DNA from 3 places in the Streptomyces sp. NPDC023157 genome. Region 1 is predicted to be linked to each of the others. Evidence: riboswitches for the same ligand, from Rfam matches in the RefSeq annotation. Region 1 holds a riboswitch; each other region holds the start of a gene.
What was found. A riboswitch is a leader RNA that binds a small molecule or an ion and turns the genes downstream of it on or off. The one in region 1 is predicted to bind cobalamin.
Positions count from the first base shown of each region.

Region 1 (3,264 bases):
CTCGGCGGCGCCGATGAAGCCGACCGGGATGCCGAGCACGGCGGCGGGCCGGCCCGCGCCCTTCGCGATCATCTCCAGGAGGTGGAAGAGCGCGGTCGGCGCGTTGCCGATGGCGACGACGGAGCCCTCCAGGCGGTCCCGCCACAGCTCCATCGCGGCGGCCGACCGGGTGGTGCCCAGTTCGGCGGCGAGCGCGGGCACCGACGGGTCGGAGAGCGTGCAGACCACGTCGTTGTCGGCGGGCAGCCGCTTGCGGGTGACGCCGCTGGCGACCATCCGGGCGTCGCACAGGATGGGCGCGCCCGCGCGCAGGGCGGCGCGCGCCGAGGCGACGACGCCGGGGGAGTGGGCGATGTCCCGCACGAGGTCGGTCATGCCGCAGGCGTGGATCATCCGCACCGCGACCGTGGCGACGTCGGCGGGCAGGCCCGCGAGGTCCGACTCGGCGCGGATCGTGGCAAAGGAGCGGCGGTAGATCTCCGCGCCGTCCTTCTCGTACTCGAACATCCTGGTGCTCTCGCTCATCTCGTGGGGGTCGCCGGGCCGCGGGCCGCCGCGACCGCTTCGGACAGGGAGGTACGGGGGGTGGGGACGCCGTCGACCAGGTAGGCGCCGTCCTCGGTGGCGAGGACGTCGACCCAGGCGCCGTGCGGGTGCCCGCAGCGGCGTGCGCACCCCGAGAAGTGGACGGGCAGCCGCCCGTGCGGCGCGAGGGCCGCGTCCGCCCGCACGTCGGCGAGGGACTTGGCGCAGCCGGGCCGCCCGGTGCAGGCGCCGACGCCGGTGCCGGCGGTGTCGGGCCGGGTGATCAGGCCGTACGAGGCCAGCTCGGCGAGCCGGCCGGGCGGCGCGGCGACCACCGCACCGCGCCAGGGCGTGAACCGCACCTCGCGCGCCGGCAGCAGCGCCCGCAGCTGGACGGCGGTCAGCCGGCCGAGCGGCGCGAGGACGTACAGGGCGTCCGCGCCCAGCGGCCCCGGGGCGGGCGGCTCCCCTTGGGGCAGCGGGGGTACGGCGTGGGGGACGGGCTCCGCGACGAGCCCGGCACGCGTCAGGGCCGCCGCCAGGTCCGGCACGCACCCCTCGGGCAGTTCCCGCACCCGCCAGGCCCCCGTCCCGGCGGTCTCGGCGGCCCGCAGGAAGGCGTCGGCGGCGGCGAGCGCGGCGCGCGGGGCGTCGGCGGCGGCGATCCGGAAGGTGTGGTCGCCGAGGCGGAGCCGGGCGCGGGCCTCCCCGCCCGCGGGGGGCTGTTCTGCGAGCAAGGTCACATCCCCGCCGAGCCCCGCGACGTCGCCCCGCCCGTCGTCCAGGACGAACAGGAACCGTCCCGAGAGCGCCGCCGTCCACGCCTCCGCGCACAGCAGCGCGTCCAGCTCCCGCGCCCACAACTGCGGGTCGGGGCCGCCGAGTCCGTCCAGTCCCGCGGCCGGTGAGGCGACGATGTTGCGGATCCGTTCGTGGCTGGGCGAGGGCAGCAGCCCGGCCCGGTCGAGGAGCGCGGCCAGCTCGGTGCCGCAGCTCTCGCCGAGCCCGCGCAGCTCCGCGTTGCCGCGTGAGGTGATGCTGACGCTGCCGTCCCCGAGGGACTCGGCCGCGTCGGCCAGAGCGAGAACCTGAGCCTCCGTCAGGCGCCCGCCGGGCAGGCGCAGTCGGGCGAGCCGCCCGTCGTCCGCCGCGTGCAGTCGCAGCGCACCCGGACAGGCGTCGCCGCGGTCCCGTATGAGAGGTTCGCCCGGTTCGGGCGAGGTGCGTGGGGTGGCCGACATGGCGGCGAGCATACCCACGGCACGATCCGCTCCCACCTGGCACGAACCGGCCACGGGCGGGGCGGCGGCAGCCGCGTACGGCCCCCGCCCACCCGGTGTGATCCGCCCGACCCCCCGCTCTCCCCCCGCCGCGCCCGCTCACGATCTAGGATGCAGACGGCATGGGGTCCCAGGACCCCGGGGAGGAAGCCCGGTGAGAATCCGGCGCGGTCCCGCCACTGTGAGCCGGTCCGGAGTTCCGGGGCGGTGAGTCAGGAACTCCCGCCGTCCATACGACCACCCGGGGCGCGGACAACCCCGAGGAAAGGGCCTGAGCTCGCCATGCTCCTGCTGCTGTCGCACTCCGACACCGACCTGCTCAGCGCCCGCGCGGCGGACGCCGCCGTCGCCGATGGGCAGGTGGCGTACCGGTACGCCAACCCGTCCCGGCTGCCGCTGGCCGACCTCCCCGCTCTCCTCGACGGCGTCGAGCTCGTCGTCGTCCGCCTCCTCGGCGGCCTGCGGTCCTGGGAGGACGGCCTGGACACGGTCCTGGCCGCCGGGAAGCCCGTGGTGGTGCTCAGCGGCGAACAGGCTCCCGACGCGCAGCTGATGGAGGCGTCGACCGTCCCGGTCGGCGTGGCCACCGAGGCGCACGCGTACCTGGCGCACGGCGGCCCGGCCAACCTCGGCCAGCTGGCCCGCTTCCTCTCCGACACGGTGCTGCTCACCGGCCACGGCTTCGAGCCGCCGGCCCCCGCGCCGACCTGGGGCCCGCTGGAGCGGACCCCGGGGGAGACGCCCGAGGGCGCCCCCACCGTCGCCGTGCTCTACTACCGCGCCCACCACATGAGCGGCAACACCGCCTTCGTCGGCACCCTCTGCGACGCGATCGAGCAGAAGGGCGCCCGGGCGAAGGCCCTGTACGTGGCCTCCCTGCGGGCCCCGGAGCCGGAGCTCCTCGACGAGCTGCGCGGTGCCGACGCGATCGTCACGACGGTCCTCGCGGCGGGCGGCACCAAGCCGGCCGAGGCGCAGGCCGGCGGCGACGAGGAGGCCTGGGACGCGGGCGCGCTCGCCGCCCTGGACGTGCCGATCCTGCAGGCGCTGTGCCTGACGGGCTCGCGCGCCGCGTGGGAGGAGAACGACGAGGGCCTGTCGCCGCTGGACGCGGCCAGCCAGGTCGCCGTCCCGGAGTTCGACGGCCGGCTCATCACCGTCCCGTTCTCCTTCAAGGAGATCGACGAGGACGGCCTGCCCGCGTACGTGGCGGACGCCGAGCGTTCCGCCCGCGTCGCCGGCATCGCCGTCCGGCACGCCCGTCTGCGGCACATCGCGAACGGCGAGAAGAAGCTGGCTCTCGTCCTCTCCGCGTACCCGACGAAGCACTCCCGCATCGGCAACGCCGTCGGCCTCGACACCCCGGCCTCCGCCGTGGCGCTGCTGCGCCGGCTCATCGCCGAGGGCTACGACTTCGGTCCCGAGGCGGACATCCCCGGCCTGGTCTCCGGCGACGGCG
Region 1 covers NZ_JBVHIL010000005.1:309,545-312,808, reverse strand. Annotated here, with positions in the region: gene ACZ3ZE_RS20070 (precorrin-8X methylmutase) at 1-525, opposite strand, end outside; gene ACZ3ZE_RS20065 (cobalamin biosynthesis protein CobG) at 522-1,766, opposite strand; cobalamin riboswitch at 1,907-2,049, shown strand; gene cobN (cobaltochelatase subunit CobN) at 2,088-3,264, shown strand, end outside.

Region 2 (3,264 bases), on a different contig from region 1:
CGGCAGGACCAGGCCGACGAAGCCGATCGCGCCCGCGGAGGAGACCAGGACCGCGGTCAGCAGGGCCGTGACCGAGAGGAGGACCAGGCGGGTCCGGCCCACGGAGACGCCGAGCGCCGCCGCCGCGTCCTCACCGAACGCGAACGCGTCCAGGGTACGGGCGTGCCCGAGGCAGACCGTCAGCCCGACGGCCAGGACGGCGGCGCACACCCCGACGTCGGTCCAGCCCGCGCCGCCGAGCGAGCCGAGCAGCCAGAAGAGGATGCCCCGGGTCGTCTCGGCGTCGGCGGCGGTCATCACCACGAACGAGGTGAGCGCCGAGAAGAGCTGCATCGCCGCCACCCCCGCCAGCACGACGCGGTCGGTCGACCCGCCCAGCAGGTGGCTGAGGACCAGGACCAGGGCGAAGGAGCAGAGCGCGCCGAGGAACGCGCCCCCGGTGACGGACAGCAGGCCCCCGCCCGCCCCGAGGACCACGACCGCGACCGCCCCCGTCGACGCGCCGGAGGAGACACCGAGGACGAACGGGTCGGCGAGCGGATTGCGCAGCAGGGACTGCATCACCGCCCCGCACACCGCGAGACCGGCTCCGCACACGGCCGCGAGCAGCGTCCGGGGCAGTCGCAGGTCCCAGACGATGCCGTCGCGTATCGCGCTCAGACCGGACGGGCCGCCGCCGAGGCGGGAGGCGACCACCGACCAGGAGTCCGCGACGCGGATGTCGGCCGGACCGATCGTCAGGGCCAGCGCGACCGACGCGCACAGGAGGACGATCCCGCCCACCACGGCGACCGGTGCGAGTGCCCGGGAGGAACGGACGGCGGTCCGTACGGACGGGGTCACCGCCGCCGGGCGGCCGGCGGTGCTCCGGCTCGACGCGGTCACCGTCTCCGCTCCCGGCCGGGTCACTTCGCGAGTCCGTACGTCTTCAGCGCGGCGGCCACCTTCTCGATGCCCTCGACGGTGCGGATCGTGGGGTTCATGGCCTGTCCGCTGAGGATCACGTACCGCTTGTGCCTCACCGCCGTCATGTTCCGGGTGACGGGGTGGCTCTCCAGGAACTCGATCTTCTTCGCGGCGCTCTCGGCCGACTGCGCCTTGCGGGTCAGATCGGCGATCACCAGCACGTCGGGATCGCGGTCGGCGACGGTCTCCCAGTTGATCTGCGGCCACTCCTCCTTCGTGTCGTCGAAGACGTTCCTCACCCCGAGCGCCCCGCTGACGATGCCCGGTGCGCCGCAGCACCCGGCCATGTACGGGCCCTGGGAGTCGGAGAACCAGTAGAGGACCGACGCGTCGCCGAAGTCGGCTCCGGCCGTGGCCTTCCCGACCCGGGCGCGGAGCTGTCCGACCAGCTTCTCGCCGCGCTCCGGCACGCCGAACACCCGGGCGAGGTCGCGGATCTCCCCGTACACGGTGTCCATGGTCAGCGGCCTCGTCCGCACGCCGTCGCCGTCACCGCTGTTGTCCTTGCCGACGCAGTCGGTGGGGGAGAGGTAGGTGGGGACGCCGAGCTTCGCGAACTGCTCCCGGGGGGCCACCCCGCCCTTGCCCAGGGTGTAGAGGAAGGAGGCGCTGACGAAGTCGGGCTCGGTGTCGAGGACCTTCTCGAAGGACGGGTAGCGGTCGGCTAGCCGGGGAACGCCGGCGTTCGCCTTCTCCAGTCCCTTGAGGACCGGGTCGGTCCAGGTGGCGGTGCCCACCATGCGGTCGCCCAGGCCGAGGGAGAGCAGGATCTCCGCCGATCCCTGGTCGAGGGCGACGGCACGGCGGGGCGCGCGGTCGACCTCGACCCGCTGCCCGCAGTTGTCGAGCCGCACCGGATAGCCCGCCCCCTTGGCCTCGGGCGAACCCGCCTCGGTGCCGGTGCCGGTGCCGCACCCGGCGACGAGAACGGCACCGGCCACGAACAGCACGGCGGAACGGACGGAGTGTGCGAAGGGCACGGAAGGAGTCCTCTGCGTCACGGCTCATGCGCGGAGCCTGTCGTACGGTGCTCCCCGGGCGACGGCGCGCGACGCCAGGGCCGCCAGCAGGTCTTCGGACTCGGGGTCGTCCGGACGGAGCGCCTTCCCGGACCCCTCGGGACCCAGTGGCCGATGCTCCGCCCGTCACCCTCACCGCTGCGCGTCAGCTCCGGATTCCCACCGGATTCCCTGACCCGTGCACATACCGTGGCGATACGTACAGAGGTACGACTGGCCCGGGCAAGTTACCACAGGCACCTTTTTCCTCCTGACGGGTCGTCCGTCAGGAGGAGAACCCGGTAAGGGACACCTCGTCGCGGACCGTACGGGCCGCCGCCACGAGGTTCTCCAGGGAGGCGCGGGTCTCGGGCCAGCCGCGCGTCTTCAGGCCGCAGTCGGGGTTGACCCAGAGCCGCTCGGCGGGGATCGCGTCGAGTCCCGTGCGGAGCAGGGCGGCGGCCTCCTGGGCGGACGGGACGCGCGGGGAGTGGATGTCCCAGACGCCGGGTCCGGCCTCGCGCGGGTAGCCGTGGGCGGCGAGTTCGCGGGCGACCTGCATGTGGGACCGGGCCGCCTCCAGGCTGATGACATCGGCGTCGAGGTCGTCGATGGCCTGGACGACGTCGCCGAACTCGGCGTAGCACATGTGGGTGTGGATCTGGGTGTCCGGCCGCACGCCGCCGGTGCTGAGCCGGAAGGCTTCGGTGGCCCAGGCCAGGTACTCGGGGTGGTCGGCGGCCCGCAGCGGCAGGGTCTCGCGCAGCGCGGGCTCGTCGACCTGGATGACGGAGGTCCCGGCGGCCTCCAGGTCGTGCACCTCGTCGCGCAGCGCGAGAGCCACCTGCCGGGCGGTGTCGGCGAGCGGCTGGTCGTCGCGGACGAAGGACCAGGCGAGCATGGTGACCGGGCCGGTGAGCATGCCCTTGACCGGCTTGGCGGTGAGGGACTGCGCGTACGCGGTCCAGCGCACGGTCATCGGCGCGGGGCGGGAGATGTCGCCGGCGAGGATCGGCGGGCGGACGTAGCGGGTGCCGTACGACTGGACCCAGCCGTGCCGGGTGGCGAGGTAGCCGGCGAGCTGCTCGGCGAAGTACTGCACCATGTCGTTGCGTTCGGGCTCGCCGTGCACCAGGACGTCGAGTCCGGTCTTCTCCTGGAAGGAGACGACCTCCTGGATCTCCGTCTTGATGCGCTCCTCATAGGCGACGGTGTCGATCCGGCCGCTTCGCAGGTCCGCGCGTGCGGCCCGCAGTTCGGCCGTCTGCGGGAAGGACCCGATGGTGGTCGTCGGGAGCAG
Region 2 covers NZ_JBVHIL010000002.1:203,484-206,747, reverse strand. Annotated here, with positions in the region: gene ACZ3ZE_RS06735 (FecCD family ABC transporter permease) at 1-786, opposite strand, end outside; gene ACZ3ZE_RS06730 (ABC transporter substrate-binding protein) at 906-1,946, opposite strand; cobalamin riboswitch at 2,015-2,215, opposite strand; gene metE (5-methyltetrahydropteroyltriglutamate--homocysteine S-methyltransferase) at 2,251-3,264, opposite strand, start outside.
Region 2: it holds a riboswitch for cobalamin, as region 1 does, so the genes downstream of both, ACZ3ZE_RS06730 (ABC transporter substrate-binding protein) here and cobN (cobaltochelatase subunit CobN) in region 1, are expected to answer to the same signal.

Region 3 (3,264 bases), on a different contig from region 1:
GCGAGGACGGCGGCGGGCAGCACGAGGCTGTCCCAGCGGGCGCTGCCGAGTCCGCCGAGGGACCAGAAGAGGGCTTCCTGGAACTGTTCGGGCCGCCCGGCGAGGACCAGCAGCAGGGTGGTGAGGGCGGACAGGATGTACGAGACGGCCACCCCGGCGAGGACCAGCCGGGCGCCGGTCATGGTGCCGCCGCGCCGGGCCAGGGCGTAGACGAGGACGAGGGCGAGCAGGGCGCCCGCGAAGGCCCCGGCGGGCAGGGCGACGGTGGTGGTGACACCCCCGACGAGGCCGGCGCCGCCGCCCAGGACCAGGACGAGCACCGCGCCGGCGGAGGCCCCGGAGGAGATGCCGAGCAGGAACGGGTCGGCGAGCCGGTTGCGGACCAGCGCCTGGAGCACGGCGCCGACGACGGCGAGCCCGGCGCCGACGACCGCCCCGAGCAGCACCCGGGGCAGCCGCACGTCGAGCACGATCGTCCGGTACGGGGAGGGCCCGGCCCGCCCGGTCAGGGCGTCGAGCACCTGGCCGGGCGGGATGCGGACGGAGCCGAGCGCGAGCGCGGCGACGACGGCCGCGGCGAGCGCCACGAGCAGCCCGGCGACGACGGAGGCGTGACGGAGCCGGGTCATCGGGTCGCGGCCGCCGGGTGCAGCTGGGCGGCCAGCTTCCCGACGGCGGCGGGCGCGCGGACGCCGAGGACCGCGTCGGAGAGCGGCAGCACGGCGAAGCGGCGGTTCTTGACGGCCGGTACCTCGCGCAGGGCCGGGTCGTCGAGGAGGCGGCGCTTCTTCTGCTCGACGGTGGTGGAACCGTAGGCGTAGATGACGATCACCTCGGGCCTGCGGGCGACGACCTGTTCCCAGGTGGCGTCGCCGAAGGTCTTGTCGAGGTCGGCGAAGACGTTGCGGCCGCCGGCGCGGGTGATCAGCTCGTTGCCGATGCCCTTGCCGCCGGCGGTGAACGCGGTCTTGTCGCCGCTGTCGTAGACGAAGACGGAGACGGGGGCGGTGCCCTTCAGGCGCCGCTCGGCGGCGGTGACCCCGGCCTTCGCCTCGCGGGTCCAGGCCTCGGCCCGGTCGGGGACGCCGAAGGTGCGGCCCACCTCGGCGACCTCGCGGTAGACGTCGTCGAGGCCGGTGGCGCCGGAGGGGCAGTACTCGGTGTTGAGGCGGGAGGCGATGCCGGAGCGCTTGAGGTCGTCGCGGCTCCGGCCGGCCTTGGCGTCGAAGGCGGAGGCGTAACCGCCGTACACGAAGTCGGGGTCGGCGGCGAGCAGCGCCTCCTTGGAGGGGTACTCCTTCGCGAGGACCGGGACGCTGTCGTAGGCCTTCTTGTACGCGGGGAGGACGGCGTCGTCGAGGTAGGCCGTGCCGGCCAGGGACTTCTGCAGGCCGAGGGCGAGCATGACCTCGGTGACGTGCTGGTTCATGGTCACCGCCCGGCGCGGCGGCGCCTGATAGGTGGTCGTGACCCCGCAGTTGGTGACGGTGTACGGGAAGCCGGGCGCGGCCTTGCCGCCGGCGGGGGTGCTCGCGGGGGCCGCGCAGGCGGCGAGCAGGGGTATGAGGACGGCGGCGGGCAGCAGCGGGCGGCGCCAGGACATGGGGAGGCCTCCAGACGGGGATCTCCGCGTCCCCGGTCGGTGCTGGCAGGCGGCAGGTCAGTTCCTGGCTTCCGGCCCTGGTCGGGGGCCGGTCACAGTGGCGGGACCGTGCCGGATTCGCACCGGCTTCCTGGGTCCTGCCGCCCTCGTTTCCCGACAGTCTCTCACCCGCCGTCAGGCGGGCCAGGCGGAGGTGCGGATGGTCGCCACGAAGTCGCCGGGTTCGAACCCGGGCACGAAGTGGCGCAGGACGTCGGCCTTGACGTTGCCGAAGGTGGTCTCCGGCTTGGGGGCGACGCCTTCGGCGAAGGCGGCCAGGATGCGGTTCTTGAAGTCGGGGCGCGGGTGGGCGTCGACGATCGCGGCCCGCTCGTCGGGCGTGACGAGGGTGGGGTCGTCGTAGCCGATGCCGAGGACGTCGTACTCGACGCCGGCGGTCACCAGGGCGACCTCGGGCTCCATGAACTCCGGGATTCCGGGGGTGGTGTGGAGCGCGACGGCGGTCCACACCCGGCGGACGGCGTCCTCGCCGACCCCGTGGGAGCGCAGGAACGCGGCGGCCTCCTCGGCGCCGTCGACCTCGAAGCGGCGGCCGGAGGCGTGGTGCTTCGCGCCGAGCCCGAGGTCGTGGAACATCGCGCCGACGTAGAGGAGTTCGGGGTCGTACGCGAGGCCGCGGGCGCGGCCCTGGAGGGCGCCGAAGAGGTGGACGCGGCGGGAGTGGTGGTAGATCAGCTCGCCGGCGGTGTCGCGGACGAGTTCGGTGGCGGCGGTGGCGAGGGCGGTGTCGGGGATCAGCTCCATCGGGTTCATGGCTCAAGACTCGCTCCGGCGGCACCGCCCCGGCCATGTCCCTGAGGACAGGCATCCCACAGAATCGGACACATGACGAGTACGCGGCCGCGGCAGGCGGCCCAGGCGCCGCACGACGTGTGGGTGTTCGCCTTCGACGGGGTCCGCCTCCTCGACGTGTCCGCGCCGCTGGAGGTGTTCGCCACGGCCGGCGCGCCCTACCGGGTCCGGGTCTGTACGCCCGAGGGGCGGGACGTGCGCACCTCGTGCGGGCTGCGGATCGGCGCGGACGGTTCGGCCCGGGAGGTCGCGGCGGCGGGCACGCTGATCGTGCCGGGGGCGGTGGAGGTGACCCTTTGTGTGGCGGCGGGCCCGCCGGTGGCGGAGCTGGCGGCGCGCTCGGCGAGGGTGGCCTCGGTCTGTACGGGCGCGTTCGCGCTGGCGGCGGCCGGGCTCCTGGACGGGCGGCGGGCGACGACGCACTGGGAGCACGCGGCGGAGCTGGCCCGGCGCCATCCGGCGGTGGAGGTGCTCGCGGACGCGATCCACGTACGGGACGGGGAGGTGTGGTCGTCGGCGGGGGTGACGGCCGGGATCGACCTGTGCCTGGCCCTCCTGGAGGAGGACCGGGGGGCGGCTGCGGCCCGTGCGGTGGCGCGGGACCTGGTGGTGTTCCTCCAGCGGCCGGGCGGCCAGTCGCAGTTCTCCGCGGCCTCGCGCACTCCCCCGACGGGCCATCCGGTGGTGCGGCCGCTGCTCGACGCGGTGGCGGCGGATCCGGCGGCGGACCACAGCGCGCCGGTGCTCGCGCGGCGGGCCGGGGTGAGCGTCCGGCATCTGGCGCGCCTGTTCCGGGAGCAGACGGGGGC
Region 3 covers NZ_JBVHIL010000001.1:1,163,969-1,167,232, forward strand. Annotated here, with positions in the region: gene ACZ3ZE_RS05305 (FecCD family ABC transporter permease) at 1-629, opposite strand, end outside; gene ACZ3ZE_RS05310 (ABC transporter substrate-binding protein) at 626-1,603, opposite strand; cobalamin riboswitch at 1,642-1,790, opposite strand; gene ACZ3ZE_RS05315 (HD domain-containing protein) at 1,778-2,416, opposite strand; gene ACZ3ZE_RS05320 (GlxA family transcriptional regulator) at 2,489-3,264, shown strand, end outside.
Region 3: it holds a riboswitch for cobalamin, as region 1 does, so the genes downstream of both, ACZ3ZE_RS05310 (ABC transporter substrate-binding protein) here and cobN (cobaltochelatase subunit CobN) in region 1, are expected to answer to the same signal.